DNA from 4 places in the Rhizobium sp. 01N48 genome. Region 2 is predicted to be linked to each of the others. Evidence: predicted binding sites of a transcription regulator. Region 2 holds the regulator's gene; each other region holds the start of a gene.

Region 1 (7,545 bases), on a different contig from region 2:
GTGGTTACCTCAGGGTGTCTATGTCTCGAATGGGTGCCTTCTAGCGGCAAACGATCGAAATGGCTACATGCGGAAAAACAGCCCGAAAACATCAGGAGACAAGCATTTGAACAAGGCATTGATCGCAGGCGCAAGCGGCATCGTCGGCAGCGCCACGGCGGAACTCTTGAGCGGCAAGGGCTGGCAGGTCTTCGGCCTCGCGCGCAAGCCGCAACAGGCGCCGGGCGTGCAGCCGCTTGCCGCCGACCTGCTCGATCCCGCATCGCTCAAATCGGCGCTTGCCGATGTCGCCCCCACGCACATCGTCATTTCCACCTGGCTGCGGCAGCCGACGGAAGCGGAGAACATCCGCGTGAACTCGGCCATGGTCCGCAATCTGCTCGATGCCGTCAGGCTCTCGGGCTCGGTGCGCCACGTCGCGCTCGTCACCGGCCTTAAGCATTATCTCGGCCCCTTCGAAGCCTATGGCAAGGGCAGCCTGCCGCAGACGCCGTTCCGCGAGGAGCAGGGCCGTCTCGACATCGATAATTTCTATTACGCGCAGGAAGACGAAGTCTTCGCCGCCGCTGCCCGCGACGGCTTCACCTGGAGCGTCCACCGTCCGCACACCATCGTCGGCAAGGCAGTGGGCAACGCCATGAACATGGGCACGACGCTCGCCGTCTACGCCAGCATCTGCAAGGAAACCGGCCGCCCCTTCCGCTTCCCCGGCGTTGCCGCGCAGTGGGAGAGCCTCACCGACATGACCGACGCACGCCTGCTGGCGCGCCACATCGAATGGGCATCGACGACACCAGCCGCCGCCAACCACGGCTTCAACGTCGTCAACGGCGACGTCTTCCGCTGGAGCTGGATGTGGGGTCGGATCGCCGCGTGGTTCGGCATCGAACCGGTCGCCTTCGACGGCGTGGTCCGCCCGCTAGAACAGCAGATGGCCGACGACGCCGACCTCTGGCGCGAAATCGCCACGCGCCACGGCCTCGCCGAGCCTGATCTCAACCGCCTGTCCTCACCCTGGCACACCGACGCCGATCTCGGCCGGCCGATCGAGGTGGTCACCGACATGTCGAAAAGCCGCCGCATGGGCTTCCTCGACTATCAGCCCACCGACGACGCGTTCTTCGACCTGTTCAAGCAACTGCGGGCCGACCGGTTGGTTCCTTAAGCTTCGCCTTCGCCAAACGCGGATCATTGACGGATTGTCGTTTTAAAACGACAATCCGTCATGTTCTGGCTTCAGCCAGAAGCGTGATATCGCAGAGGCAAAACGGCTGTTCAGCGAATGGAATGAAAACAATGGCTGAGAAATTCACCCACTACGATCCGGCCGATGACCTGACATCGGACGAAGCAATTGCCGTCTTCATCGAGGAAGCGTTCGAGACCGAGGACGCCGGCTATATCGCCCATGCGCTGGGCGTCATTGCGCGCGCCAAGGGCATGACCCAGATTGCCAGTGAGACGGGGCTTTCCCGGGAGCAGCTCTATCGTTCCTTCAGCGCCGAGGGCAACCCGACGCTGAAGACGACGCTATCCGTCATGAAGGCGCTCGGTATCGGCCTGACGGCAAAAGTGCCGGCGCACACCGATCGAGAGGCAAAAGCCGCCGCTAAACCGTAAACGCCTCGCGGAACGCCACAAGCGCCGCTTCGGGGTCACCCGACGCAAACGCCTCCATACCGACGGGCCCGGCATAGCCCATCGCCTTCAAGGCCCGCGCGATACCTTTCCAGTTCACCTCGCCGGTTCCCGGCTCCATGCGGCCGGGGACGTCGGCGACCTGGATTTCGCCGATCCATGGCAGGCTCTTGCGGCAGAGCTCGATCAAGTTCCCCTCGCCGATCTGCGCGTGATAGAGGTCGAGATTGAGCCGCAGGCGCGGGTGGTCGATGCTCGAGACCAGCGCCAGCGTGTCCTCGGCGCGGCCGAAGGGCACGCCCGGGTGATCGACATCAAGGTTGAGGTTTTCGAGAGTGAAGACCACGTCCTCCTCCTCCGCCATGTCGACGATGCGGGCGAGCGTGTCGCGCGCCTTCAACCACATCTGACCTGTCACCACCTCGATCGGCTGCACCGGCAGGCCGCCTTCGCCCAGCCCGGTTCCGTGCAGGTTGAGACGCTGCACGCCGAGCCGCTTGCCGACCTTGGCTGTCTCGCGCGCCGTCTTCAAAAGCTCCGCCGCCCCCTCGTCATCCGTCAGCCGGCCGGTGAGATAGCCGTTCATGATGGTGAAGGTGGCGCCCGTCGCCTCGAGCTTGCCGAGATGATGCTCCGGCCAGTTCCACAGCCCGACGCCGAAGCCCATTTCCTTCAGCCTGGAAGCCCGCCATTCGATCGGTCGGTCGCGCCAGATCATCTCGGCGCAGGCGGCAAGTTGGAAAGGCAAGCTCATGTGATCCTCCCGATCATGCATGCTGATGTCTGTTCGCAATAGAGCCGAGATCGCGGTCAGCCGCAATGCGACATCGCGTGCCATGCCGGCACATGGAATTGACGATTGTCATGAGAGGTTCACGCAGCAGGCATAACTCGAAGGGACGGCTTCTGAGAGAGGAACTGAGATGGCTGACATCACCAACGAGACTATTCACCGGGATCACGAAAACCATCCGCTGCACGGGTCGGCTTCGAAAAAGTGGTTCCTTCCCGTCATCATCATCCTGCTTGTCGCCGGTCTCGGCTATGTCGGTTACGCGCTCGGGCGCGACCTCACCAGCGTTGCCGCCGTTCCCTGGATCATGCTCGGCCTGGCGTTGCTCATCGCGCTCGGCTTCGAGTTCGTCAACGGTTTCCACGACACCGCCAACGCCGTCGCGACAGTCATCTACACCCGCTCCATGCCGGCTGAACTTGCCGTCATCTGGTCGGGCTTCTTCAATTTCCTCGGCGTCATGATGTCGAGCGGCGCGGTCGCCTTCGGCATCCTGGCGCTGCTTCCGGTCGAGCTCATCCTGCAGGTCGGCTCCGGTTCCGGCCTCGCCATGGTCTTCGCGCTCTTGATCGCCGCCATCCTCTGGAACCTCGGCACCTGGTATCTCGGCCTGCCGTCCTCGAGCTCGCACACGCTGGTCGGCTCGATCATCGGCGTCGGCCTCGCCAACCAGTTCCTGGCGCCGGCGGGAAGCGCCACCAGCGGCGTCGACTGGTCGCAGGCGACCAATATCGGCCTGTCGCTGCTGATCTCGCCGCTGATCGGCTTCGGCCTCTCCGCCGTCCTGCTTCTGGTCATGAAGGTGCTCGTGCGTAACAAGGCGCTCTACGAGGAGCCGAAGGGCAACAACCCGCCGCCGCTCTGGATCCGTGGCCTGCTGATCTTCACCTGCACCGGCGTCAGCTTCGCCCACGGATCGAACGACGGCCAGAAGGGCATGGGCCTGATCATGCTGATCCTGATCGGCCTCGTCCCCACCGCCTTCGCGCTCAACCGCACCCCCGACGTCAACTACCTCGAAGCCTACAAGAGCGCGTCGGCCCAAGTGGAAACCGCGCTCGGCAAATATGTGAAGCCTGGTGCTGCCGCCGGCGATTTCCGCGTCGAGGTCAGCAATGCCGTGAAGAACAAGGTCTGGACGGACGCAACGACACCGGCGCTTCAGCAGTTCATCCACGCCACGAGCGCCGAAGTCGCCGCCTTCCCGACGCTGGAGGCCGTGCCCACGCATCTGGTCAGCAACGTCCGCAACGACATCTACCTGATCGGCGAGGCCCTGAAGCTGATCGACAAGCAGAAGCTGCTTACTATGGAGCCGGCCGACCTGCAGGCGGTGAGCGCCTATCACAAGGCGGTCGACAACGCGACCAAGTTCATCCCGCTATGGGTCAAGATCGCCGTCGCCATCGCGCTCGGCCTCGGCACCATGGTCGGCTGGAAGCGCATCGTCATCACCGTCGGCGAGAAGATCGGCAAGACCCACCTGACCTACGGCCAGGGGGCAGCCGCCGAAGTCGTCGCCATGGTCACCATCGGCGCCGCCGACCATCTCGGCCTGCCTGTTTCGACTACCCACGTGCTCTCGTCGGGCGTCGCCGGCACAATGGCGGCGAACGGTTCCGGCCTGCAATGGTCGACGGTGCGCAACATGTTGATGGCCTGGGTCCTGACGCTGCCCGCGTCCATCGCCATCGCCTTCGTGCTCTTCATCATCCTGCGTCAGGTGTTCTGAGGCGTGAGCCGATAGCGCAATTGAAAAAGCCGGGAAGCGAATGCTCCCCGGCTTCTTTGTTTCAACAATCCGCTACCGATCAGACGTAGCGGTTGACGACGTTTTCGAGCAGTTCCTGCTGGCCGGACTTCGGCTGCGGGTTGATGTCCTGGCTCTCGACGCGCGCCGTGATCTGCTCTAGCGAATATTCGCCGCGCAGCATCTTCTGGCTTTCGGCCGAATCCCAGCCGGCATAGCGGTTGGCGAGCGGCTGCGACAGCGCTTTGTCCTCGATCATCTTGGCGGCAGCCTTCAGACCACGGGCGCAGCAATCCATGCCGCCGATGTGACCGATCAGCAGGTCGGCCGGATCGAGTGACTGGCGGCGCAGCTTGGCGTCGAAGTTGGTGCCGCCGGAGGTGAACCCGCCGCCTGCCAGAACCTGGTAGTAAGCCAGCGCCATCTCAGGAACGTTGTTCGGGAACTGGTCGGTATCCCAGCCGGACTGGTAGTCGTTGCGGTTCATGTCGATCGAGCCGAAGATGCCGAGCGCGTTTGCGAGCGCCAGCTCGTGCTCGAAGGAATGGCCGGCAAGGATCGCGTGGCCCTGCTCGATGTTGAGCTTCACTTCGTTTTCGAGGCCGTTCTTCTTCAGGAAGCCGTAGACGGTCGCGACGTCGTAATCGTACTGGTGCTTGGTCGGCTCCTGCGGCTTCGGCTCGATCAGGATCTGGCCCTTGAAGCCGATCTTGTGCTTGTACTCGACCACGAGGTTGAGGAAGCGGCCCATCTGGTCGAGCTCGCGCTTGAGGTCGGTGTTGAGCAGCGTCTCATAGCCTTCGCGACCGCCCCACAGCACGTAGTTCTCGCCGCCGAGCTTCATCGTCGCGTCCATGCAGGTCTTTACGGTCGCGGCGGAGAAGGCGAAGACATCGGGATCGGGATTGGTTGCGGCACCCGACATGAAGCGGCGGTTGGAGAAGAGGTTCGCCGTGCCCCAGAGCAGCTTGGTGCCCGTCGCGGCCTGCTTCTCGGCGAAGTAATCGACGATCTCGTTCAGGTTCTTGGTGTTTTCGGCGAAGTTCTTGCCCTCGGGGCGCACGTCGGCGTCGTGGAAGCAATAATAGGGCGCGCCGAGCAGCGAGAAGAATTCGAAAGCGACGTCGGCCTTCAGCTTCGCAGCCTTCATCGTGTCTTCGAACCACGGACGCAGGAACGTCTGCCCACCAAAGGGATCGCCGCCCGGCCATGTGAACGTGTGCCAGTAGGCGACCGCGAAACGCAGATGGTCTTCCATCCGCTTGCCGAGAACGATCTCGTCCGGCTGGTAATAGCGGAAGGCCAGCGGATTGGTGCTATCAGGGCCTTCATACTTGATCTTCTGGATATCGCCGAAAAATCCGGTGCTCATGGGGTACTCCTCCTTGGGTGGTTTAAAAAGTGATGGTGTTCCGTGTGGCCTGCGGCTCAAGACCCCTTCTGCCTGCCGGCATCTCCCCCACAAGGGGGGAGAAAGCTGGTGGCACCGCCCCTCACCTCGGAAGGCGGGCGCGCGGGGCACGAAGCCCCTCCCCCTTGTGGGGAGGGGTTGGGGAGGGGTCTTACGACACCTCCCAGTGAATTTTCCTCAATGCGCCAAAGCCTTGATCGCCGGATAAAGCGCACGATAGCGGCCATAAGCCTCCTCATACGCCCCGCTCAGCGCCGTATCCGGCTCGATCGTCCCATCCGTCTCAGGCGGCGTGCAGACCGCGACCGGATCAGCGCCCGTGGCCGCGATCAGACCAAGACGCGCGGCCCCGAAGGCGGCGCCGAAGTCGCCGTCGGCGGGCAGGTCGACGGGAACGCCGAGTGCTGTGGCGATCGAGGCCAGCCAGTAGCGCGAGCGCGAGCCGCCGCCGATGGCGGTGACGCGGGCAATGTCGGTGCCGGCTGAGCGCAGCGCCTCGAGATTGTCGCGGATCGCAAACGACACGCCTTCGAGCACCGCCTGGGTCAGCACCACGCGGCTGCTCTCATGCTCGAGCCCGATGAAGGCGCCGCGGATGACGGCGTCGTTGTGCGGCGTGCGCTCGCCGGAGAGATAGGGAAGGAAGGTCACGCCCGATGGCGCCTTCAGCGTTTCGCCGAGTTCGGCGGTCAGCTCCGCCGCCGACTTGGACGTCACATGCGAGTGCCAGTTCAGCGCATCGGTGGCCGAGAGAATGACACCCATCTGGTGCCAGGTGTTGGGCAGCGCGTGGCAGAAGGCGTGAACGGCGCTCTCCGGCTTCGGCAGATAGGAACCGTTGGCCGCAAAGAGCACGCCCGACGTGCCGAGCGAGACGAAGGCCGCGCCATGGCTGACGGTGCCCATGCCGCAGGCGGACGCGGCGTTATCGCCCGCCCCGCCGGCAACGACGACGGAACCCGTGATGCCCCATTGCGAGGCGAGCTCACCACGCAGCTTGCCGCCCTCTTCCGTGCCTTCGACCAGCGTTGGCATGTGTTTTTCATCGAGGCCGGTCGCGGCCAGGAGCTCGGACGACCACTTGCGCTTGCCGGTATCGAGCCAGGAGGTGCCGGCGGAATCCGACATTTCGGAAATGTGCTCGCCGGTCAGCCACAGGCGAAGATAATCCTTCGGCAAGAGCACCTTGGCGACCTTGGCGAAAATCTCAGGCTCGTGCTTGGCGACCCAGGCGAGCTTCGGCGCGGTGAAGCCCGGGAAAACGATATTGCCGGTGAGCTTGCGGAATTTCGGATCGGCATCGAGCGCTGCCGCCTCGAGATAGCTGCGCGTGTCGTTCCAGAGAATGCAGGGCCGCAGCACCTTGTCGTCGGCATCGAGCAGCGTCGCGCCGTGCATCTGGCCGGAAAGGCCAATGCCCCTAACGGCGGCAAGCTCCTTCGGGTGCTTCGCCTTCAGACCGGCAATCGCCTCCTCGGTCGCCCGCACCCAGTGCGAAGGCTCCTGCTCCGACCATCCGTGATGCGGACGCGACACGTCGAGCGAACCATTGGCCGAGCCGATGATCTTCTGATCGCCATCGATCAGCATCGCTTTGACGCCGGAGGTTCCGAGATCGAGACCCAGATACATGTGTTTCTCCCTTTGCCGTTACGGCAGATTGTCTTTCAGAAAGATATCGAGACGGATGCGCTCCTGCGCGTCGATGACCGAAAGCCCGTCGGCCTTGGCCTTCAACACGCGGATGGCGCTGCGCACCTCGTGGCCCGCATCCTGGTTCAAGATTGCGTCGATCGTACCGTCGAGCAGTGCCGTGCGCGTATGATCAGTCAGTTCGTGCGCGATGACGGTGAGCGCCCGGTCGACGGCTTTCTCCTTCAGCGCCCGGATCAGGCCGCGATTGCCGGCGCCGAGGCTGTAGACGCCGATGATGCCGTCGCGCTTGGAGAGCGC
Region 2 (7,545 bases):
AACAAGGGCCAGATCGACCTGACGGTTGACGAGAAGAACCGCAAGGTCAACGACCGCCAGGTCGGCTGGATGCAGCAGATGGCCGCCAGCGGCACGCTCCACAAGGAGTTCAACACCGGCCTCTTCGTCAACGGCAACTCCAGCCGTCCGGAAGCCGCAGGTCTCGGCGTCGCCCTCATCGGCTCGCTTTACCTGATGCTGATCGTTCTTGCCCTGTCGCTGCCGATCGGTGTCGCCGCTTCGATCTATCTCGAAGAGTTCGCGCCGAAGAACAAGCTGACCGACCTGATCGAGGTCAACATCAACAACCTCGCGGCCGTTCCCTCGATCGTCTACGGTCTGCTCGGTCTCGCCGTCTTCATCAACTTCGCAGGCCTGCCGCGCTCCGCGTCGCTGGTCGGCGGTCTGGTGCTGACGCTGATGACGCTGCCGACCATCATCATCGCCACCCGCGCAGCCCTGCGCGCCGTGCCCCCTTCGATCCGCGCAGCCGCTCTCGGCCTCGGCGCTTCGAAGATGCAGATGGTGTTCCACCACGTCCTGCCGCTGGCAATGCCTGGCATCCTGACCGGCACCATCATCGGTCTGGCGCACGCGCTCGGTGAAACCGCGCCGTTGCTCCTGATCGGCATGGTCGCCTTCGTTGCCAATGCGCCTGCCACCCCGATGGATCCCTCCACGGCTCTGCCGGTGCAGGTTTACATGTGGGCAAACGAAGCCGAACGCGCCTTTGTCGAGCGCACGTCCGGCGCCATCATCGTCCTGCTCCTGTTCCTGATCGTCATGAACCTCGGAGCCATTCTCTTGCGTCGTCGCTTTGAGCGCCGCTGGTAAACGGAGTAAACATCATGAACATGTTGACGGAAGCAGCAGTTGAGAAGGCGCTAGACCAGAAGATGAATACCATTCCGTATAAAATGATCGGCCAGGACGTCTCGGTTTACTACGGCGAGAAGCGTGCGCTTTTCGACGTGAAGCTGAACATCCGCGAAAACACCGTGACGGCTCTCATCGGTCCATCGGGCTGCGGCAAGTCCACCTTCCTGCGCAGCCTGAACCGCATGAACGACACGATCGACAACTGCCGCGTTACCGGCAAGATCACGCTTGATGGCGATGATATCTACGATCCGGATATCGACGTCGTCGAACTGCGCGCCCGCGTCGGCATGGTGTTCCAGAAGCCGAACCCGTTCCCGAAGTCGATCTACGAAAACGTCGCCTACGGCCCGCGCATCCACGGTCTCGCCAAGGCGAAGGCCGACATGGACGTCATCGTCGAGCAGAGCCTGCAGCGCGCCGGCCTGTGGAACGAGGTCAAGGACCGCGTGCATGAAGGCGGCACCGGCCTCTCGGGTGGTCAGCAGCAGCGTCTGTGCATCGCCCGCGCGATTGCCGTCAGCCCCGAAGTCATCCTGATGGACGAGCCCTGCTCGGCGCTTGACCCGATCGCGACCGCCAAGGTCGAGGAGCTCATCCACGAGCTGCGCGAAGCCTACACGATCGTCATCGTCACGCACTCGATGCAGCAGGCAGCCCGCGTTTCGCAGCGCACCGCCATGTTCCACCTCGGCAACCTCGTCGAGGAGAACGATACCGACAAGATGTTCACCAACCCGGATGATCCGCGCACCCAGGATTACATCATGGGCCGCTTCGGTTGATCTCCGAAACCGGTAAACCTCAGGACATTCAAGGATAAGCCCCATGGCATCGACACATATCTATTCCGCCTATGACGATGATCTCAAGTTCCTGACGCGCCGCATCTCCGAAATGGGCGGCCTCGCGGAACAGATGGTCGGCGACGCCGTTCGCGCGCTCGTCAACGGCGACACTTCGCTCGCCCAGAAGGTCATCTCCGACGACGTGATCCTCGATCACGCCGAGCGCGAGATTGGCGAAAAGGCGATCATCACCATCGCCCGCCGCCAGCCGATGGCCGCCGACCTTCGCGAAATCATGGGCTCGATCCGCATCGCGGCCGATCTCGAGCGCGTCGGCGATCTTGGCAAGAACACCGCCAAGCGCGTCATCGCGGTTCAGAGCACGGGCGTTCCGCGCAAGCTCGCCCGCGGTCTCGAGCATCTCTCCGAACTGGCGCTCGTCCAGCTCAAGGAAGTTCTCGACGTCTACACCAGCCGCGTTGCCGATCGTGCCAAGTCGATCCGCGAACGCGACGAGGAAATCGACGCGATGTACACCTCGCTGTTCCGCGAGATGCTGACCTACATGATGGAAGATCCGCGCAACATCACCAGCTGCACGCACCTTCTCTTCTGCGCCAAGAACATCGAGCGCATCGGCGACCACGCCACCAACATCGCAGAGACCATCTACTACATGGCTACCGGCGCCCAGCCGGAAGGCGAGCGTCCGAAGGACGACACCGCCAACACCGTCGGCGCGGTCACGGAATAAGCGTTCCGGACCCACGCCCCCAGGAGACCGAGACGAATGATCCCAAGAGTAGCAGTCGTTGAAGACGAAGAAGCACTGAGCGTGCTTCTTCGCTATAACCTTGAGGCCGAAGGCTTCGAAGTCGATACCATCCTTCGCGGTGACGAGGCCGAGATCCGGCTGCAGGAACGCACGCCTGATCTTTTGATCCTCGATTGGATGCTGCCCGGCGTATCCGGCATCGAGCTCTGCCGTCGCCTGCGCATGCGCCCCGAGACGGAGCGCCTGCCGATCATCATGCTGACCGCCCGTGGCGAGGAAAGCGAACGCGTTCGCGGCCTGTCGACCGGCGCCGACGATTATGTCGTCAAGCCGTTTTCGACGCCTGAGCTCGTTGCCCGCGTCAAGGCGATGCTGCGCCGCGCCAAGCCCGAAGTGCTCTCCTCGCTGCTGAAGTGCGGCGATATCGAGCTCGATCGCGAAACCCACCGCGTTCACCGCAAGAGCCGCGAAGTCCGCCTCGGACCGACCGAATTCCGCCTGCTGGAATTCCTGATGTCGTCGCCGGGCCGCGTCTTCTCCCGCTCGCAGCTGCTCGATGGCGTCTGGGGCCATGACATCTATGTCGACGAACGCACCGTCGATGTGCACGTCGGCCGCCTGCGCAAGGCGCTCAACTTCTCCAACATGCAGGATGTCATCCGCACGGTTCGCGGCGCCGGCTATTCCATGGAAGCGTAAGGCGCTTCCATTCCATCCGATCCAACGAAAAACGGGCCCCGCGAGGGCCCGTTTTCTTGTGTTCCTTATCCGGCTTTCCGGGTCATGCGACCCGGTTGGCTGCCTTGCGGCGCTCGTTGACCGGCTGGTAGGCCATGCGCTGGTGGTAGGTGCAGTATGGCGAGTTGTCAGGGGACTCGCAGCCGCAGAAGTGGAAATCGTCAGTCAGCGGATCGCCGACCGGCCACTTGCACGTACGCTCGGTCAGTTCCGTAAGGCCGAGGCGGCGCGAGATCGGAACGACAACGTTGGAAGCCGGACGGTAGCGGACTTCCTCGATCGCATCGATGTCCATCTCTTCCTTGAGAGCCACTGCGCCCTGCGGGCGGGCAACGGCGCGGCTTGGCGAGATGCGTGCGGAATTGAAGTTGCTGGCAGCGCGCGGGGTCGAAACCGCCGGGCGCTTCGGCGCTCTGGTCGCGGTCGTCGTGCCGCCGGCCTTGGCGCGGCCAGGCAGGTTCAGGCGGTGGACCTTGCCGATGACGGCGTTGCGGCTTACACCGCCAAGTTGTGCCGCAATCTGGCTGGCGCTCAAGCCTTCGGCCCAAAGCTTCTTCAGTCTTTCAACGCGCTCGTCTGTCCAGTTCATGCCCTGTCTCCGCCTTATTGCGTTGGTGTAGGCAGAATCCTTCACCCATGGCACGGACGTGTCCGGACCAAGAAACGCTTGCTCGATTTTGGTGACTAGTTCCGCCGCATGCAGTCTAGTAATTGAGTTTTAACCTAGAGTGAGGGCGACTCCGTGACAAGAGTCGGTTGAATCGCGGCGAATCGATTTCTCGGTTTTCCCCAACTTGCTGGGTGGTAGAGTCATTTCTGCAACATTAGCTGTTGATAGCTCGCCGGCGCCCCGATGCTTGCTTGACGCATGCGGCAAAAGCTCAGTTTTGTTGACATCGCACTGCGAAAAGACAATAGTGCCCCTCGCCGCCGAAAGGCGGCATTTTTCATTTCCGGGCACCCGCTTTTTAGCCGGAGTCCGGGCCTTTGTTGAGCGAATGACAGGAGATCGCGCCATGGCTGAAGCCGCGCCGCTTTATGATACCTACTCTCGTGCCCCGCTGCGGTTCGAGCGAGGAGAGGGCGTGTGGCTGATCACCGAAACTGGCGAGCGATATCTCGATTTCGGCGCGGGCGTTGCCGTGACCTCCGTCGGCCATAGCCATCCGCACGTCGTCGGCGCGCTGAAGGATCAGGCCGAGAAGGTTTGGCACCTCTCCAACATTTACGAAATCCCCGGCCAGGAGCGCTTTGCCAAGCGGCTGACCGATGCAACCTTCGCGGATAAGGTGTTCTTCACCAATTCCGGCGCCGAAGCGCTGGAATGCGCGATCAAGACCGCGCGCCGCTACCAGTATTCGAAGGGCCATCCCGAGCGCTTCCACATCATCACCTTCGAAGGCGCCTTCCACGGCCGCACGCTGGCAACGATTGCCGCCGGTGGCCAGGAAAAGTATCTCGAAGGCTTCGGCCCCAAGACGCCCGGTTTCGACCAGGTTCCCTTCGGCGATATCGAAGCCGTCCGTGCCGCGATCACCGATGCCACGGCCGGTATCCTGATCGAGCCGGTACAGGGTGAGGGTGGTATCCGCCCGGCGACCACGGAATTCATGAAGGCGCTGCGCCAGCTCTGCGACGAAAACGGCCTGCTTCTGATCCTCGATGAGGTTCAGTCCGGCGTCGGCCGCACCGGCAAGCTCTTCGCGCATGAATGGTCCGGCGTGACGCCCGATATCATGGCGGTCGCCAAGGGCATCGGCGGTGGTTTCCCGCTCGGCGCATGCCTGGCAACGGCCGAAGCGGCCTCCGGCATGAAGGCCGGCACCCATGGCTCGACCTACGGCGGCAACCCGCTCGCCATGGCCGTCGGCAATGCCGTGCTCGATGTCATCCTCGAGGAAGGCTTCCTGCGCCACGTCAACGACGTCGCGCTAGTCTTCCGTCAGGGCCTTGCATCGCTGAAGGATCGTTTCCCTGATGTGATCGAGGATATCCGCGGCGAAGGCCTGATGCTCGGCGTCAAGGCGGCTGTTCCGTCAACTGAGCTGTTGCAGGCCATCCGCGCTGCCAACCTGCTGGCCATTCCGGCCGGCGACAATGTCATCCGTTTGTTGCCCCCGCTCGTCGTCACCGCTGACGAAGCCCGCGAAGGCCTCGCGCGCCTGGAGCGCGCCGCCGAGAGCGTGCGCGCCAAGGCAAAGAAGACGGCTTGAATGGATGGATGCCCGGCCGGATGGCGGGCGCAACAGGTTAAAGACAGATGGCTTCCCCAAAACACTTTCTCGATCTCTCCGCGGTAACCTCTTCCGACCTCAGGGTCATCATGGACGACGCCAAGACCCGCAAGCAGGCCTTCAAGGCTGGCCAGGGCGACAAGCCGCTGGCAGGCAAGATGCTGGCGATGATCTTCGAAAAGCCCTCGACGCGTACCCGCGTCTCCTTCGACGTCGGCATGCGCCAGCTCGGCGGCGAAACGCTGTTCCTCTCCGGCACCGAAATGCAGCTCGGCCGCGCCGAAACGATTGGCGACACCGCGAAGGTCCTGTCGCGCTATGTCGACGCTATCATGATCCGCACCACCGATCACGCCCGCATGCTGGAGCTCGCCGAACATGCGACCGTTCCCGTCATCAACGCGCTGACGGATGATACCCATCCCTGCCAGATCATGGCCGATATCATGACCTTCGAAGAGCATCGCGGCCCGATCAAGGGCAAGACGATCGCCTGGATGGGCGATGGCAACAACGTGCTGCATTCGCTGGTCGAAGGGGCTGCCCGTTTCGGCTATCGCATGAACATGGCGGTACCTCTTGGTTCCGAGCCGAAGGATCACTATCTGAACTGGGCCCGCAATGAGGGCGCCGAGATCATGCTGAGCCATGATGCAGACCGTGCGGTCGCCGGCGCCGATTGCGTGGTGACCGATACCTGGGTCTCCATGAATCAGGAACATCGGGCCCGGGGTCACAACGTCTTCCAGCCTTATCAGGTCAATTCGGCTTTGATGGCACAGGCCGACAAGGATGCATTGTTCATGCATTGCCTGCCGGCCCATCGTGGTGAGGAAGTTACCGACGAAGTGATCGACGGCCCGCAATCCGTGGTCTTCGATGAAGCGGAAAACCGTCTTCATGCGCAGAAGTCGATTCTTGCTTGGTGCCTGGGCGCGATCTGAACCATACTGGAGGCCACATCGGGCCGGACAGGCCCGTGGCCGCGCTGGCGGATGGACGGGCTCGTCCACTGCCCTCAGACTAGGAGAAGACCATGGCAGAAGCTGCAGCCACCCTTGGCGAATTCGATTTCGCCGGTGATGATCATGTCGTTCCGTTTCAGGTGGAAGGCCTGGATGTGCGCGGTCGCGCCGTCCAGCTCGGCCCGATGCTGGATGCGATCCTCGATCGCCACAACTATCCCGCACCCGTCGCCCGTCTGCTGGCCGAAGTCATCGCGCTGACGGTGCTGCTTGGCACGTCGCTGAAGTTCGAAGGCAAGTTCACCGTGCAGACCAAGAGCGACGGCCCGGTCGATCTGCTTGTGGCCGATTTCTCGACGCCCGAGAACGTGCGTGCCTATGCCCGCTTCGACCAGACGCTTCTGGACGAGGCGGTCGCCGCCGGCCGCGCAGAGCCAGAGCAGCTGCTCGGCAAGGGCATGCTGGCGTTTACCATCGACCAGGGCAAGTTCAGCCAGCCTTACCAGGGCATCGTCGCGCTCGACGGCGCCACGCTGGAGGATATCGCCGGCACCTACTTCCGTCAGTCGGAACAGATCCCGACGCGCGTGCGCCTCGCCGCCGCCGAACTGTTAGACCGCGACGAGCAAGGCAAGTCGCGTCATCGCTGGCGGGCAGGGGGCCTCGTTGCCCAGTTCCTGCCGGAAGCGCCCGAGCGCATGCGCCAGGCCGACCTGCATGGCGGCGATGGCGACGAAGGTACCATCAAGCATGCGGAAGACGATGCCTGGGCCGAAGCGCGCTCGCTGGTGGAAACCATCGACGCCGACGAGCTGACGGATCCGCAGGTCGGCGTCGAGCGCCTGCTGTTCCGGCTGTTCCACGAGCGCGGCGTGCGCGTTTACGAGCCGCGCGAAGTGTTCGACCGCTGCTCCTGCTCGCGCGAGAAGATCAAGGGCGTGCTCAAGGGCTTCTCCGCCGAGGAGATCGAGGCGAGCCAGGAAGAGGGCAAGATCGCGGTCACCTGCGAATTCTGCTCGACGACCTATCGTTTCGAGGCCGAAGAACTCGCGCAGGCGGCTGAATGACCTGAGGCATGTCGCGCAAAAGTGTGCAGCGGCTTTGCGGCAGCGGCATGCAACAAAAAGGTTAGTTCAGGACTCTGAGCAGGCCCGGTGAATCAAGCG
Region 3 (7,545 bases), on a different contig from region 2:
GCAGGGGCGGAAAGGGCAATCAGGAGTGCTGCGGCCAGCGTGAGGCGTTTCAAGGCATCGTCCCGTCAGTGAGCAAATACCAAATGGCGAAGGGCGGACCATGGCCCGCCCTTCGATATACATTGCTTGTCTTAACAAGCTGCCGCTCAGAGCCTAACGCATTTTCAGCGTCCAAGGCAAATCATGCGGGCTGGGACGCCTCGACGACCGCGAGGGCCGCCATGTTGACGACGCCACGCGAGGTGACCGACGGCGCCAGGATGTGTGCCGGCATGGCCGCGCCGAGCAGGATCGGGCCGACATGCAGGCCATCTGTCATCGACTTGACGACACCGAGCGTGATGTTGGCCGCATCGAGGTTCGGGAAGACCAGAAGGTTGGCTTCGTCGTGCAGCGTGGTGTTCGGCATGACGCGCTTGCGCAACGTTTCCGAGATCGCGCTCTCGCCGTGCATTTCGCCATCGACTTCCAGATCGGGCGCGGTGTCGCGGACGAGCTGCAGGGCATTGCGCATCTTCGTGGCGCTTTCCGATTCACGCGAACCGAAGTTCGAGTGCGAGACGAGGGCAGCGCGCGGCGTGATGCCGAAGCGCTTGATTTCCTCGGCGGCGAGAACGGCGGATTCCGCCACTTCCTCGGCCGTCGGGTTGAACGTCACATAGGTGTCGGTGAAGAAGGTGGCGCCGCGCTGCGAGATCAGCAGGCTGAGTGCCGAGAAATCACGGACATTCGGGCGCTTGCCGACAATCTGGCGGACGTCGCGCAGGTGCTTTTCATAACGGCCTTCGAGACCGCAGATCAGCGCATCGGCCTCGCCGCGCTTCAGCGCCAGCGCGCCGATGACCGTGGTGTTGGTACGAACGATGGTGCGGGCCGCTTCCGGGATGACACCGCGGCGGCCGACCAGCGACAGATAGAGCTCGACATATTCGCGGAAGCGCGGATCGTCTTCCGGATTGATGACGTCGAAATCAGACAGCGGACGGATGCGCAGGCCGTAGCGCTTCAGGCGTGTTTCGATGACCTGCGGACGGCCGATCAGGATCGGCTTGGCGATGCCTTCCTCGAGCAGCACCTGGGCGGCGCGCAGCACGCGCTCGTCTTCGCCTTCGGAGAAGATGACGCGCTTCTTGTCGGCATTCTTCGCCGCCGCGAAGATCGGCTTCATGACGAAGCCGGAGCGGAAGACAAAGCGGTTCAGCTGGTCGAGATAGGCGTCGAAATCGGCGATCGGGCGCAGCGCCACGCCGCTATCGGCCGCGGCCCTGGCGACAGCCGGCGCGATGCGCAGGATGAGGCGCGGATCGAAGGGCGAGGGGATGAGATAGTTGGGGCCGAAGATCGGCGTTTCATCCGAATAGGCGCGGGCGGCGACATCGGACGGCTCCTCGCGGGCGAGTGCGGCGATGGCGCGCACGGCCGCCATCTTCATTTCCTCGTTGATCGTGACGGCGCCGCAATCGAGCGCGCCGCGGAAGATATAAGGGAAGCAGAGGACGTTGTTGACCTGGTTCGGGAAGTCCGAGCGGCCGGTGCAGATCATCGCGTCCGGGCGGGCGGCGCGGGCGAGATCCGGCATGATTTCAGGGTTCGGGTTGGCGAGCGCCATGATGAGCGGCTTTTCGGCCATCTGCGCCAGGAGTTCCGGCTTCAGGACGCCGGCGGCCGAGAGGCCGAGGAATACGTCGGCGCCGCCGATGTTTTCGGCCAGCGTGCGGGTGTCGCTCTTCTGAGCGTAAACGCTCTTCCATTCGTCCATCAGCTCGACGCGGCCTTCGTAGACGAGGCCTTCGAGGTCGTGAACCCAGATGTTTTCGCGCTTGGCACCGAGGGTGACGAGCAGGTTGAGGCAGGCAAGGGCTGCGGCACCGGCGCCGGAGGCGACGATCTTGACCTCTTCGATCTTCTTGCCGGCGAGTTCAAGGCCGTTCAGGATCGCGGCGGCGACGATGATGGCGGTGCCATGCTGGTCGTCATGGAAGACCGGGATCTTCATCTTTTCGCGCAGCTGGCGCTCGATCTCGAAACATTCCGGCGCCTTGATGTCTTCAAGGTTGATGCCGCCGAAGGTCGGCTCGAGCGCGGCGACGGTTGAGACCATGTGATCGACGGTCGTTGCATCGACCTCGATATCGAAGACGTCGATGTTAGCGAACTTCTTGAAGAGAACGGCCTTGCCTTCCATGACCGGCTTGGAGGCCAGCGGGCCGATATTGCCGAGGCCGAGAACGGCCGTGCCGTTGGAGATCACGGCAACCAGATTGGCGCGCGAGGTGTAGTCGGCGGCGGTTTCCGGATTGTCGCGGATGGCGAGACAGGGGGCGGCGACGCCGGGCGAATAGGCGAGCGCGAGGTCGCGCTGGTTGCCGAGCGGCTTGATGGCCTGGATCTCGATCTTGCCGGGACGGGGATAACGGTGGAAGAACAAGGCCTGTTCATCGAGGCTGCCGCCTGCCGCTTTGTTGTCCGTCTTCGGTTTGTCGCTGTGATCCATCGTAATGCTCCAGGCTGTCGCACATGCTTTCATTGGAGCGCTTTCAATACATCAATCGAAAGACGGTAACAGCGAGAATTTTGATTCCTATTGCTAAAACAGCACAAATGTAAAAACCCGTGACGGCAAAGTCGTGGCGATTTGTGACGGAAGTCCCCCTGGTCCGGGCCGTGTCATCTTCCTGAAACACGAGTCTGGTTTTCAGAAGTACAGATGAAGCATGGGGCACGGGCAGTATGCTTGTGAAGGACAATATGGATACGCGCCACTTCCGTACGCTCTTTATTTCCGACGTCCATCTCGGCTCGAAAGCCGCGAAAGCCGACTTCCTGATCGACTTTCTGAAGTACCACGAAGCCGACACGATCTTCCTGGTGGGAGACATCGTCGACGGTTGGCGCCTGAAGCGCAGCTGGTACTGGCCGCAGGAATGCAACGACGTGATCCAGAAGCTGCTGCGCAAGGCGCGCAAGGGAACGCGTATCGTCTACATCCCCGGCAACCACGACGAATTCCTGCGCGACTTCCCCGGCATGCACTTCGGCGGCATCGAAGTGGCCGAGCGGATGATGCATGAAGCGGCCGACGGCAAGAAGTATCTGGTGCTGCATGGCGACGAGTTCGACGTCGTGGTGCGCAACGCCCGCCTGCTCGCCTATCTCGGCGACTGGGCCTACGACATGGCGATCATGATCAACATCGGGCTCGCCGCCATTCGCCGCAAGCTCGGCATGCCTTACTGGTCGTTCTCGGCCTGGGCGAAGCTGCAGGTCAAGCACGCCGTCAACTTCATCGGCGAGTTCCAGAAGGTGGTGGCCGACGAAGCCCGCAAGAGCGGTGCCGACGGCGTGATCTGCGGCCACATCCACCATGCCGTCATGGAAGACATGGACGGCGTGCGTTACATCAACACCGGCGACTGGGTCGAAAGCTGCACGGCAATCGCCGAGCACGAAGACGGCACGTTCGAGCTGATCGAATGGCGCACCATGGGCGGCGCTGCCGCTCCGGCTCCGCTGGCGCTCGAAGATCACCGCAAGCGCGAACCGGCACAGCAGGCAGCCTGATACCACCAATTGTTTCGCTGTTGCGAAATGGCATTGTGCAGCTGCTGCCGTTGCCGTTTCGCGACAGTTTTTGCTTATTTTTGAAATCGGTTTGGGGCGACCTCATCTCGCCTTGGTTGCCATTAAGGTGACGTGTTAGGCAACTTGCAGGTTCCTTTCAGGTCACACCGATGATTCCCGCCACGAATGCCTCTTTTACAGAGGTCGCGCCCGCCCATTTCCGGCTGCTGAGCGCTTTGTCCTATTGCGCGCCACTGCTTGTAAACGGTGTCGCGTTGCCATTCTTTCCCGTCTGGCTGGCGATGCACAAGTTCAGCGACCACGAGATCGGCATCATCCTCGCCGTGCCGATGGTGGTGCGCGTGCTCGTGGCACCGATCGTGGCGATGTACGCGGACCGGATGAAGGAGCGCGCCGATGTGCTGGTGTTTTCCGGCGGCCTGTCGCTGTTGACGGCAATCGCGCTCTACTGGACCGACACGTTCTGGCCGGTGCTGATCGTCTACACCATCCAGGGCGCTACCTTTTCTCCCTATGTGCCCGTGGTCGAATCGATCGTCATCTCCGGCGTGCGGCGCTGGGGGTTCGATTACGGCTCGATGCGGGTTTGGGGTTCTGTCGCCTTCATCGCCTCGACGCTCGTCGGCGGGCGGCTGATCGGAAACTGGGGCGGGCAGATGGTTCTGCCCGTGATGATCTTCGGTTTCGTCATGACGATGGTGATGGCGCTCTATTGTCCGCGCATCGGGCCGACGCGGCGGCGCGGCACGCCTGTCGATCTGCAGCAGGCGACCGGCAGTTCGCTCAGGCAGCCGCATCTGCTGGTGCTGCTCATCGGCGTCGCCATCCAGCAATCGAGCCACGCGCTGCTGCAGGCGTTTGCGACGATCTATTGGCGGGATCTCGGCTTTTCGGGCACGGAAATCGCGTTGTTGTGGAGCGCTGGCGTCGCAGCGGAGGTGACGGTGTTCTTCCAATCGAAGCGGCTCAGCCGACGTTTCGATGCCTGGACGCTCATCCGTGTCGGCGCCGCGGTCTGCGTCTGCCGGTGGCTGTTGTTTCCCATGCAGTGGGGCTTCGTCGGCTTCTTCCTGCTGCAGTGCCTACATGCCTTCAGCTACGCCTTCGTCCACACTGGCGTGCAACGGCGGATCCTCGCCTCGGTGCAGGCGACGCAGGAATCGTCGGCGCAGGGTGCCTATTTCTTCTATAACGGCATGTTCATGGGGCTGATGACCATCGCGTCGGGCTACATCTACGCAGCACTTGGCATGGCGAGCTACTACATCATGGCGCTGACGGCGGTGCTGGGGCTAGGGCTGATTATCGTCGCCTATTATCTTCAGCCCCAGAGTGCCGGTTCCGGCGGGAAGACGAGCGAACCGGCGTAACGCAGGCCCGGTTCGCGATCGCGGGCAAGAAGCAGCGGGCCGTCGAGATCGACGAAAGCCACGTCCTGGGCCAGAAGCACGGCCGGCGCCATGGCGAGCGAGGTTCCCACCATGCAGCCGAGCATGATCTGAAACTCGAGCCGCTCAGCTTCGCGCTTCATCGCCAGGGCCTCGGTCAGGCCGCCCGTCTTGTCGAGCTTGATGTTGATGGCATCATAGCGGTCGCGCAGGCTGGCGAGATCGCCGGTGTGATGGACGCTTTCATCGGCGCAAACGAGGATAGGGCGGTCGATCTCGGCTAGCAGCTCGTCCTTGCCTGCCGGCAGCGGCTGCTCGACCAGCGCCACGCCGCATTCGGCGGCGACCCGCAGATGGTGGGCGAGGCGATCCTCCGGCCAGCCTTCGTTGGCGTCGAGAATGATGGCGGCGTTGGGGGCCGCAGCACGCACCGCCCGGATGCGGCTCTCGTCGTCACCTGTGCCGACCTTGACCTTGAGCAGCGCGCGGGCCGCGTTGGCGCGGGCGTGCTCGGCCATGACTTCGGGTTCTCCGAGCGAGATCGTGTAGGCTGTCGTCAGCGAATGCGGGGCGGTGAGGCCGAGCATGGCCGCGACCGAGGTGCCGCTTTGCTTGGCCTCAAGGTCCCAGAGGGCGCAATCGACGGCGTTGCGGGCGGCACCCGGTGGCATAGCCTGTTGCAGGTCGGCGCGGGAGAGGCCGGCCTCGATCAGCGGCCTGATGGCTTCGATCTGCGCGCCGACGCTTTCCATCGTCTCGCCGTAGCGCCGATAGGGGACGCATTCGCCGCGGCCGGAGACGCCGTTCTCGCTCACCGTGCAGAGGATCACCTCCGCGCTCGTCTTGGTGCCGCGCGAGATGGTGAAAGTGCCCGCAATCGGAAAAGAGTCCGTCTGAATTTCAAGTGACCGTGGCATAAATGCAATCCTGCAAGCATGGAAATCTGGTGCGGCATCGTTATATTGCCTCAACGCCGCGACGCTATGTTCGCGAGTCGGCAATGTCGCCGTAAGCCTTGAGAGACACAAGCATTTTGAAGTCCGAGAACCGTAACGCCGCCTCACTGCACGTGGACGACCAAGCTCATGGTTCGGATACGCTCGTGCATCTCGAAGGCAACTGGCGAAGCGCCAACATACATCTCGTTCTCAAGGATTTCGACAAGCTTTCGGCCCACAAGGGCGGGAACCTTACGCTCGATCTCTCCGGGATCACCGATATCGACACGGCCGGCGTCTGGCTGCTCTGCCGGCTGAAGAAGCAGGTCGAGGATGCCGGCGGCACTGTCCATATCGAGGGCAGCAACCAGCATATCGACGAGCTGCTCGAATCGTTTTCCGAGGAACGTCCGAAGCCCGAGTCCGAAGAGGTTCTGCTGCGTTCGCTGCAGGAGCGGATTTTCGCGCCCATCGGTCGGATGATGTACGATCTGTGGAACAATCTTTCCGCGGCGATGTACATCCTCGGATCGGCGGTGCGCGGCGCGCAGATGAAATTCGGACGCGGCAGCGGCGTTTCGCCGGCGTCGATCATCAACCAGATCGACCATATGGGCGTTCGCGCCACGCCGATTATTCTGCTGATGTCCTTCCTGATCGGCGCGATTATCGCGCAGCAGGGCGCCTTCCAGCTGCGTTATTTCGGCGCCGAAGTGTTCGTCGTCGACCTCGTCGGCATCCTGCAATTGCGCGAAATCGGCGTGCTCTTGACCGCCATCATGATCGCCGGCCGTTCGGGTAGCGCGATCACGGCTGAAATCGGCTCGATGAAGATGCGCGAAGAGGTCGATGCGCTGAAGGTCATGGGCCTCAACCCGATCGGCGTGCTGATCTTCCCGCGCCTGGTGGCGCTGACCGTTGCGCTGCCGCTTCTGACCGTGCTTGCCAACTTCGCCTCGCTGTTCGGCGCGGCCGTCGTTGCCTGGGGCTATTCGGGAATCACGTTTGCCAACTTCATCGCCCGTCTGCATGAGGCGATCACCCTGTCGACCGTGCTGTCGGGGATGATCAAAGCGCCGTTCATGGCGCTCGTTATCGGTATCGTCGCCGCCGTCGAGGGCTTAAAGGTAGGTGGTAGCGCCGAATCGCTCGGCCAGCACGTGACCTCGGCGGTGGTGAAGGCGATCTTCGTGGTCATTCTCATGGACGGGCTATTCGCCATGTTCTATGCAGCTATTAATTTTTAGGGATTTTGCGTGGACGAGCAGCAGACAACGACCAAGGACGAGGCAGGGCGGGACATCGTGCTTTCAGCGCGCGACGTCACTGTTGGCTTCGGGTCGAAGATCGTTCTCGATAATCTCAACCTCAATATCTACAAGGGCGAGATCCTGGGCTTCGTCGGTGCGTCGGGCACCGGCAAGTCGGTGCTGATGCGCACGGTGCTGCGCCTGCTGCCGCGCCGCTCCGGGCAGATCAAGATCCTCGGCCAGGACTTCGACGAACTAAACGAGCCGCAGCGCAACGCGCTCGACATGCGTCTCGGCGTTCTCTTTCAGCAGGGTGCGCTGTTCTCCTCGCTCACGGTGAAGGAGAACATCCAGGTTCCGATGCGCGAGTATCTAGACCTGCCGCCT
Region 4 (7,545 bases), on a different contig from region 2:
ACCGAAGTCATCCATCACGTGAGGATAGCCCCAGCGCAACAGATTGGCCCTCTGGCTTTCGCTGAGCTTGTCCGGATTGCGCCGAGCGATATCGGCTTCGGACAAGCTCGCGCGGAACGGTTCGAAGGACTTTACCACGGAGGCGGCGAATTGCTGAAGCGGCGGATGCAGGGAGCCGGGCACGAGCGCGAAGAACCGGCCGAGCTGGCCGAGCACGAGCTCGGGGATCTCGAATGCTGGCGTCGCGGCGGCGAAATCCTCGACGGCCTGGATGAGGTCCTTTTCGGTGACCGAGGAGGCCAGATGAAACGGCGCCTTGATGGTGGCGTGGAAGGCATAGCGGCGCGGATCGGCGGTGAGCTCGAACTGCTCGGCGGCCGGCAGGTCAGGATAATCGGGAGCCGGATAAGTTTCGCCGGTGAAGGCATCGCGACCGAGCCAATGGGCTGCCGCCACGTTCAAAGGATCACCCTTCGGCGGCGTGAAATAGAGTGCGTATCGCAAGGCCAGTATCCCGGAAATCTATGTGGATGCGGGAGGCAGTCTGCCGTGATTTGACCGCCCGCCGCAAGCTTGTTTCCGGCTAAAAGATTTCCGTGACAGAATGATGATGATCAAGACCCATCAATGGGTCTTTTTGCCCATCACCCGCGAACGCAGCGCATTGGAGATATTGTCGAAGACGAAGACGACGATGAGGATGAGGAGCACCATGTAGGCGACCTTGTCCCAATCGGAGTTGGTCTTCATCGATTCCAAGAGTTTCAGGCCGATACCACCTGCGCCGACGGCGCCGATGACGGTGGCCGAGCGGGTGTTGGATTCCCAGAAATAGAGCGACTGCGAGATGAAGATCGGCAGCACCTGCGGCACCACGCCGAAGCGCTGGACGACGACCGGCGATGCACCCACCGACTTGACGCCCTCGCGCTGCTTGTCATCGACATTTTCCAGCGCCTCGGCATAGACCTTGCCCAGCGCGCCGGTGTCGGTGAAGAAGATGGCGGCGATGCCGGGGATCGGCCCGGGGCCGAAGGCGCGGGTGAAGAACAGCGCCCAGATCAGCATGTCGATGGAGCGCAGGAAATCGAAGAGGCGCTTCGTCGCCCAGTTGGCCGAACGGTTGAGCGTGATGTTGCGCGCGGCGATGAAGGCCAGCGGGAAGGCGAAGAGCGAGCCGAGCAGCGTACCGACGAAGGCCATGACCAGCGTCTGCATCAGCTTCGACAGGATATCGCCGTGCTGCCAGCTGGCATTGTTGAGGAAATTGTCAAGCACCAGCGAGGCGTTGGACTGCGCGGGATCGATACGATCACCCGACAGCATGAGGCCGGCGACATCGACGAGGCTCTTGCCCCAGAAGGGCGACTGCGTGTCGAAGAAGAAATTGGCCCAGCCGAGGAAGCGGCGTTGCACATAGACCTGCGTCGAGCGGATTTCCGCCTGGCCCTCGAAGCCGAAGGAGACGGTGACCTTGCTGTCGTCCTGTTTCATGACGGCGGGGGCGCCCGGCGGCAGGATGGCGCGATCCTTGGTGATCTCGACAGGATAGAGCTTGCCGCCGAGATAGACGTCGACACGTTCAGGCGTCACTTCCATGCGGTCGGCATCGCTGCCGTAGGTGACGGTGTAGCCGCCGGCTGCGGTCGGCAGCATCCATGCGATGATGGCGTCCTTCGGATACTGGCCGCGGCTGGTCCACTGCGGCACGACCTTGCCATCGACGAAGCGCAGGCGCGGCTGGGCGCGCCAGGAATACCAGTCCTGGACATAGATCGAGGCGCGATCCCAATTGCCGTTGACGAAGGTCGGGATGACCTTGAAGAAATTGAATGCGAGCGCGAGGTAGATGATGACGAGGCCGGCGATGAGGGCGAGGCCCCAGCGCTGCATGAAGCTGCGGTGGAAGACTTCGGGATAATTGTCCAGCAGGCGCTGGCGATCGGCGGCGTTGACTGTGAGCGACGACATCAGGCTGCTCCTCGGCCGAATTCGAAGGACTGCTTGCCGATCATGCGGCGGCGGAGCCAGGCGGAGAACTGGTCGACGCAGACGACGGTGATCAGAAGCAGGATGATGATGGCATAGGTCTTGGCGGCGTGATCGCGGCCGATCGCCAGGCTGAAGACCTCGCCGATACCGCCGCCGCCGACGGCGCCGATGATGGTGGAGGCGCGCACGTTGATCTCAAGGCGCAGCAGCGTGTAGGAGACGAAATTGGGCATGACCTGCGGCAGGATGGCGAAGCGGACGCGCTCGAGCCAGCTGGCGCCGGATGCGCGCAGGCCCTCGTCCGGCTTCATGTCGGCATTCTCGACCACTTCGAAGAACAGCTTGCCGAGCGCGCCGATGGTGTGGATCGACACCGCGATGATGGCCGAGATCGGGCCGATCGACAGGATGGCGGCGAGCAGGCCGGCGATGACGATCTCCGGGAAGGCGCGCAGGATTTCCATGATGCGGCGCACGACCCAGCGGGTGGCGCCGGCGCCGACCAGATTGGTCGAGGCGAAGAAGCAGAGCACGAAGGCGCCGGATGCGCCGAGGATGGTCGAGACGATGGCGACGTTGATGGTGATCGCCAGCTGGTAGAAGAAATTCGGGATATAGAAGCTGTCGGTGATGTAGACGCGGTCGCTGACGTAATCATACTTGATCGAGCCATCGGCATAGGGCGACGGCAGGTCGAACATGGCCCTGAAAATCTCCAGCGGGCTGTCCGGCACGAAATGCTTCATGAAATCGAAGAGATAGGGCAGACGTTCGAAGAACTTGCCCGAATTGGCGCTGTTGGCGAAATCGAGCGAGGCACCGAGGACGATCAGGAACACAACGATCGAGATCACGGTGTAGATACGCCGTGTCCGGACCTGCTGCTGGTAGTGATCGAGAATTGTGCGGGAGCCTTGCTGCAGTCCGCCCATGTGGTCGGGTTCGGCCACGTGCGCCATGTTGAGCATCCTTGTTGAACGAACGGCGGCACCATGATGATGCCGCCGCGAGTTTATTCAGAGGTTCGGATCAACCGCCGATAACCGACTTACGAGCGTCGATGATCGTCTGGTAGAAGGACTGGTCGACCGGCGACCAATCGACGTAACCACCGCCGGTGAAGCTGTCGAAGCAGCCCTTGTCGGTCTTCGGCAGTTCGGCGAAGTAGGCGGTGACCTTCTTCTGGATGTCGGACGGCAGCTTGTTGGAAACCATCAGCGGGCCGTTCGGGATCAGCGGGGACTTCCAGACCTGGACGATATCGTCCATGTCGAGCAGGCCCTTGGTGACCATGATGTGCAGGTTGCCAGAGGTGTAGCCCTGGGCCCAATCGCCGGTGGCGGAGCCGAAGGTGGTGCCGACGTCGAACTTCTTGTCGAGAACGCCGAGAACGAGGTTCTCATGGCCGCCGCCGAAGCCGGTTTCAGAGAAGTACTGCTTGACCGGCATGCCGACATCCTTCGGCAGCGAGACGTTCGGGACGAGGTAGCCCGAGGTCGAATCCGGATCGGCGAAGCCGAGCTTCTTGCCCTTGGCGTCGGCGAGCGTCTTGATGCCCGAATCCTTGCGGGCGACCATGATCGAGTAGTAGCCGGTCGAGCCGTCTTCCTGCTTGGTGGTCAGAACCGGCGTAACGGCGTTCGGATCCTTGAGGTAGATCGAGGCGTAGGAGGAAGCGCCCATGACAGCGAGGTCGATGGTGCCGCCCAGCAGGCCCTGGATGACGCCGTTATAGTTCGGCGACGGGAAGATCTGGACTTCCGAAACGCCGGTGGCGGCAACGAGGCCCGGCTTGACGCACTCGGTGCGGCGAACCTGGTCGGCTTCGTTTTCACCGCCGTCGAGGCCGATACGCAGGACCTTGACGTCCTGAGCGTAGGCCTGGCCTGCAACGGTGGCGATGGCGATCGTTGCCATCAGGATCTTGCGGAACGCAGACATGGTAGTCTCCTTTGGTGACGTTTGTCAGTGACTTTGAGTTACTGGGGAGCTGTGCTTTTCCGGCTTTTTCCCCCGGCCGGAAACTTGTCAGCGCATGACGGCGGAGGCGGCCATCACGCGGGATACGGCGTCCTGCTGCTTGCCCTTGATGTTATCAAGGCTGGTGGACGTCATGGTCTCGTCGATGCCGGCGCCGTTCTTGTCGGTGCCGTAGATTTCGTTGACGGCGTCGGCCGTCAGTTCGGACGGCTTGCCGTCGAAGACGACCCGTCCGCCGGCCATGCCGACGATGCGCTCGCAATAGCTGCGCGCGGTGTCGAGCGTGTGCAGGTTGGTGATGACGGTGATGCCTTCGCGCTCGTTGATATCGCGCAGCGCGTCCATGACGATCTTGGCGTTCAGCGGGTCGAGCGAGGCGATCGGCTCGTCGGCAAGCAGCATCTTCGGCGCCTGCATGAGAGCGCGGGCAATCGCCACGCGCTGCTGCTGGCCGCCCGAGAGCGTGCCGGCCATCTGCAGCGCCGTCTGCTCGATGCCCATACGCTCAAGCGCCGCGATCGCCTGCACCCGCTCTTCGCGGGTGAAGACGCCGAGCAGGCTAAGCACGGTGGAGCGATGGTTGAGACGGCCGAGGATGACATTGGTCATCACGTCGAGGCGCGGCACGAGATTGAACTGCTGGAAGATCATGGCGCAATCGCGCTGCCAGTTGCGCAGCGACTTGCCGCGCAGGCCCGACACCTCGGTGCCGTTGAAATGGATCGAGCCGGAGCTCGGCTCCTGCAGGCGGTTGATCATGCGCAGAAGCGTGGACTTGCCGGCGCCCGAACGGCCGATAATGCCGACCATCTGGCCCTGAGGGATGTCAAGCGTCACACTATCGACGGCGATCTTCTTGCCGAATTGACGGGTGACATTCTTCAGCTCGAACATCATGCTCTTCCTCATAGCCCAAACGCGATATGAGGGAGTGCATTAGGCCCGGTCCGTGAAGCTCCAATGTCAGTTTTGTGTAAGTGCTGTCACAAACGGGGCTACTGTGGATTGAAACGTGACAGTGGGGTCACAATTCTGTGACAGGCGTGGGGTGTGGTGAATGCGGTGCACTTCTACGGCATTTTCCCGAAGTTCAAGCGAAGTCTAGCCATGCATGGCGAAGTCTAGTGAAAAACATTAGATTTCCATAGTCATGGCTAGTGACGCCATGGCTTGGCGCACGGTTCCCGCGCCCACGCCTCACCCCTCACCGCCGCTTCTGCAGCACCTTGTTGCCCTTCGGCCCGGTCATCTTCGGGGTATTCTTGTCGTTCTCGTCGCGCAGCACTCGCCAGCGGGCGAGACGCTCGGGCGCAAGCGTGCCGGATTTGACGGCGGCCTGGACGGCGCAGCCGGGTTCGTGGTCGTGGGTGCAATCGCGAAAGCGGCAGTGTTCGGCAAGCTCGGTGATCTCGGAAAAGACCTGCTCGATCCCTTCCTGCACATCGCTGACGTGGAGCGTGCGCATGCCCGGCGTGTCGATGACCCAGCCGCCGCCTTCCATGGCGTGCAGCGAGCGGGCGGTCGTGGTGTGGCGGCCCTTGGCGTCGCGTTCGCGGATGCCGCCGGTTGCCTGCGAGCCCTCGCCGCTCAGCCCGGCCAGCGCATTGACCAGCGTCGACTTGCCGACGCCGGAGGAGCCGATCAGCGCGAGCGTCTGGCCGAAGCCGCTCCATGGACCAAGCGCTGCAGCGGCATCGTCGCTCTTGGCGTTGAGCACGACCACCGCGAGATCGCGCTGCAGCGCTTTCGCCTGGGCTTCGTATTCCGCGACATCAGGGGCGAGGTCGGCCTTGGTCAGCACGATGACGGGCGTTGTCTCGGCCTGGTTGGCGAGCGCCATGTAGCGCTCGAGGCGGGCGACGTTGAAATCGGCGTTGCAGGAGGTGACGATCAGGAGCGTATCGACATTGGCGGCGCCGAGCTGTTGGCCCTGACGTCCCTCGACGCGACGCTGCAACAGCGTGCGGCGCTCCAGCCGGCGCACCAGCCTGTCGTCCTCGGGATCCACCATCACCCAGTCGCCGACGGCGAATTCGGACGTATTCAGCTGATGCGAAATCTTGAGCCGGATCAAGCCGTCTAGCGAGGTGACGCTCAGGCGGCTGCGATGCACTTCGGCGATGCGACGGGGGATGAGACCATGATCGTCATCCGTCAGCTGATCGGAAAAGAATTCGGACCAGCCGAGCGAGGCCAGGAATGTCGCTTCGTGATCGGTCGTCAAAGGTTCACCGGGGACTGCGGCGTATGGGTCAAGGCTGGCTCCGTGATGGGACGTGTCGTGGCGCGGACATTAGCGGAAGCTTCGGCGGGAAGATATGGGGTTTGCTACAGCGATACATCTGGGCGGGAAACGACGGCCGATCCCTGTTGTTATTGGACAGCCAAGTCACCGGCAGAGATTGGTGCCGTTCGCGCCTCATAGCGTCTTGATTTCCCGCGAGACTTTCCTGAAAGCTGCGTTGCCCCTCAAGGAAATCTCCATGTTCGTCTCGGAAGCCTTCGCAATCGGTTCGGCCACCTGCATCGCGCTCAGCTCGATGTTCATCAACGAGCTCAACGGGCGGGTGCCGTTGATGCAGCTTGCGCGCTGGCAGCTGACCGCGGCCTTCGTGATGACGGCGCTGGCGGCGACTGTTGCCGGCGGGTGGGCGACGCTTGGGGCTTGGCAGCTCGGGTCGCTCTTAGCCTCCAGCGTGTTCGGGATCGTGATTGCCAGCACCACCTATTTCGCGGCGATCTATACGGCCGGGCCGCGCGTGACGGCGCTGCTGTTCTCGCTGGCCTCGCCATTCGCGCTGGTGCTCGGCTATGTCGCGCTGGGCGAGACGATCGATCTGCGACAGGGGCTCGGGGTCGTGCTCATTCTTTGCGGCATCGTGATTGCCATCGGCTTTCGCCGGCGTCGGCCGGCGCCGATGATCCCGCTTGCCGATGGCGAGCCGATCGCGGAGCCGGCACCTTCTACGCCGCCGGTGTCCATGGTCGGGATAACGCTCGGCGTCATCACCGCGCTCGGGCAGGCGCTGGGGAGCCTGACGGCGCGGCCGGCGATGGCTGCCGGTGTCGAGCCTTTCACGGCGATGGCGGTGCGTTCCGGGCTGGCGGTGATCTGCTTCTGGGCGCTTCTGGCGCTCCCTCGGGTGCGGGCCCAGGCGATCGGTTTTCGAGCGCGGGATTTCGGCCTTGCGGCCACCGCGGCCTTCTTCGGTACGGCGCTCGGAATGTCGCTTCTGATGGCGGCCCTGAAGACCGGAAATGTCGGGATCGTTTCGACGCTGTCTTCGATGACGCCTGTCGTCATTCTGCCGATGGTGTGGCTGCGCAGCGGACAGATGCCGCGTGCGCATGCCTGGGGCGGGGCCGCACTTGCCATCGCGGGCACGGCGCTGATCAGCCTCGGCTAAGCCCCCGGCGCGAATGGTGATCCATTCGCGCCGGAGAGGTTTGATGCAAAGGGATAGGCGGCTCAGGCCTCGTATCGCGCCAAGAAATCCTCGGCGTTGAGCGCGCGGAAGTCGGCGAGCGCCACGCGCAGCCGGTCATGCTCCCAATCCCACCATGCGAGCCTGT

What was found. Region 2 encodes PhoB, which activates phosphate uptake and scavenging genes when phosphate is short. Its sites were predicted from a motif close to TGTCATNNANCTGTCAT; they were not measured.
Region 1: the regulator PhoB is predicted to act here: its motif matches at 2,499-2,515, upstream of AC1DOG_RS16420 (inorganic phosphate transporter).
Region 3: the regulator PhoB is predicted to act here: its motif matches at 2,666-2,682, upstream of AC1DOG_RS20435 (UDP-2,3-diacylglucosamine diphosphatase).
Region 4: the regulator PhoB is predicted to act here: its motif matches at 4,985-5,001, upstream of phnC (phosphonate ABC transporter ATP-binding protein).

Annotation. Positions count from the first base shown of each region.
Region 1 covers NZ_JBFTQT010000008.1:67,917-75,461, reverse strand. Annotated here, with positions in the region: gene AC1DOG_RS16435 (SDR family oxidoreductase) at 107-1,165, shown strand; gene AC1DOG_RS16430 (addiction module antidote protein) at 1,297-1,620, shown strand; gene AC1DOG_RS16425 (TIM barrel protein) at 1,610-2,392, opposite strand; gene AC1DOG_RS16420 (inorganic phosphate transporter) at 2,562-4,163, shown strand; gene xylA (xylose isomerase) at 4,243-5,553, opposite strand; gene xylB (xylulokinase) at 5,770-7,224, opposite strand; gene AC1DOG_RS16405 (LacI family DNA-binding transcriptional regulator) at 7,243-7,545, opposite strand, start outside.
Region 2 covers NZ_JBFTQT010000003.1:398,462-406,006, reverse strand. Annotated here, with positions in the region: gene pstA (phosphate ABC transporter permease PstA) at 1-834, shown strand, start outside; gene pstB (phosphate ABC transporter ATP-binding protein PstB) at 849-1,664, shown strand; gene phoU (phosphate signaling complex protein PhoU) at 1,708-2,421, shown strand; gene phoB (phosphate regulon transcriptional regulator PhoB) at 2,458-3,141, shown strand; gene AC1DOG_RS08385 (GcrA family cell cycle regulator) at 3,224-3,769, opposite strand; gene AC1DOG_RS08380 (aspartate aminotransferase family protein) at 4,197-5,393, shown strand; gene argF (ornithine carbamoyltransferase) at 5,441-6,358, shown strand; gene AC1DOG_RS08370 (Hsp33 family molecular chaperone) at 6,451-7,446, shown strand; gene apaG (Co2+/Mg2+ efflux protein ApaG) at 7,508-7,545, opposite strand, start outside.
Region 3 covers NZ_JBFTQT010000012.1:17,645-25,189, reverse strand. Annotated here, with positions in the region: gene AC1DOG_RS20445 (DUF2865 domain-containing protein) at 1-53, opposite strand, end outside; gene AC1DOG_RS20440 (NADP-dependent malic enzyme) at 182-2,494, opposite strand; gene AC1DOG_RS20435 (UDP-2,3-diacylglucosamine diphosphatase) at 2,749-3,561, shown strand; gene AC1DOG_RS20430 (MFS transporter) at 3,732-4,952, shown strand; gene dgcA (N-acetyl-D-Glu racemase DgcA) at 4,904-5,887, opposite strand; gene AC1DOG_RS20420 (MlaE family lipid ABC transporter permease subunit) at 5,986-7,155, shown strand; gene AC1DOG_RS20415 (ABC transporter ATP-binding protein) at 7,165-7,545, shown strand, end outside.
Region 4 covers NZ_JBFTQT010000006.1:159,699-167,243, reverse strand. Annotated here, with positions in the region: gene AC1DOG_RS14020 (DUF1045 domain-containing protein) at 1-504, opposite strand, end outside; gene phnE (phosphonate ABC transporter, permease protein PhnE) at 625-1,971, opposite strand; gene phnE (phosphonate ABC transporter, permease protein PhnE) at 1,971-2,951, opposite strand; gene phnD (phosphonate ABC transporter substrate-binding protein) at 3,022-3,933, opposite strand; gene phnC (phosphonate ABC transporter ATP-binding protein) at 4,021-4,866, opposite strand; gene rsgA (ribosome small subunit-dependent GTPase A) at 5,177-6,196, opposite strand; gene AC1DOG_RS13990 (DMT family transporter) at 6,456-7,379, shown strand; gene AC1DOG_RS13985 (DapH/DapD/GlmU-related protein) at 7,442-7,545, opposite strand, start outside.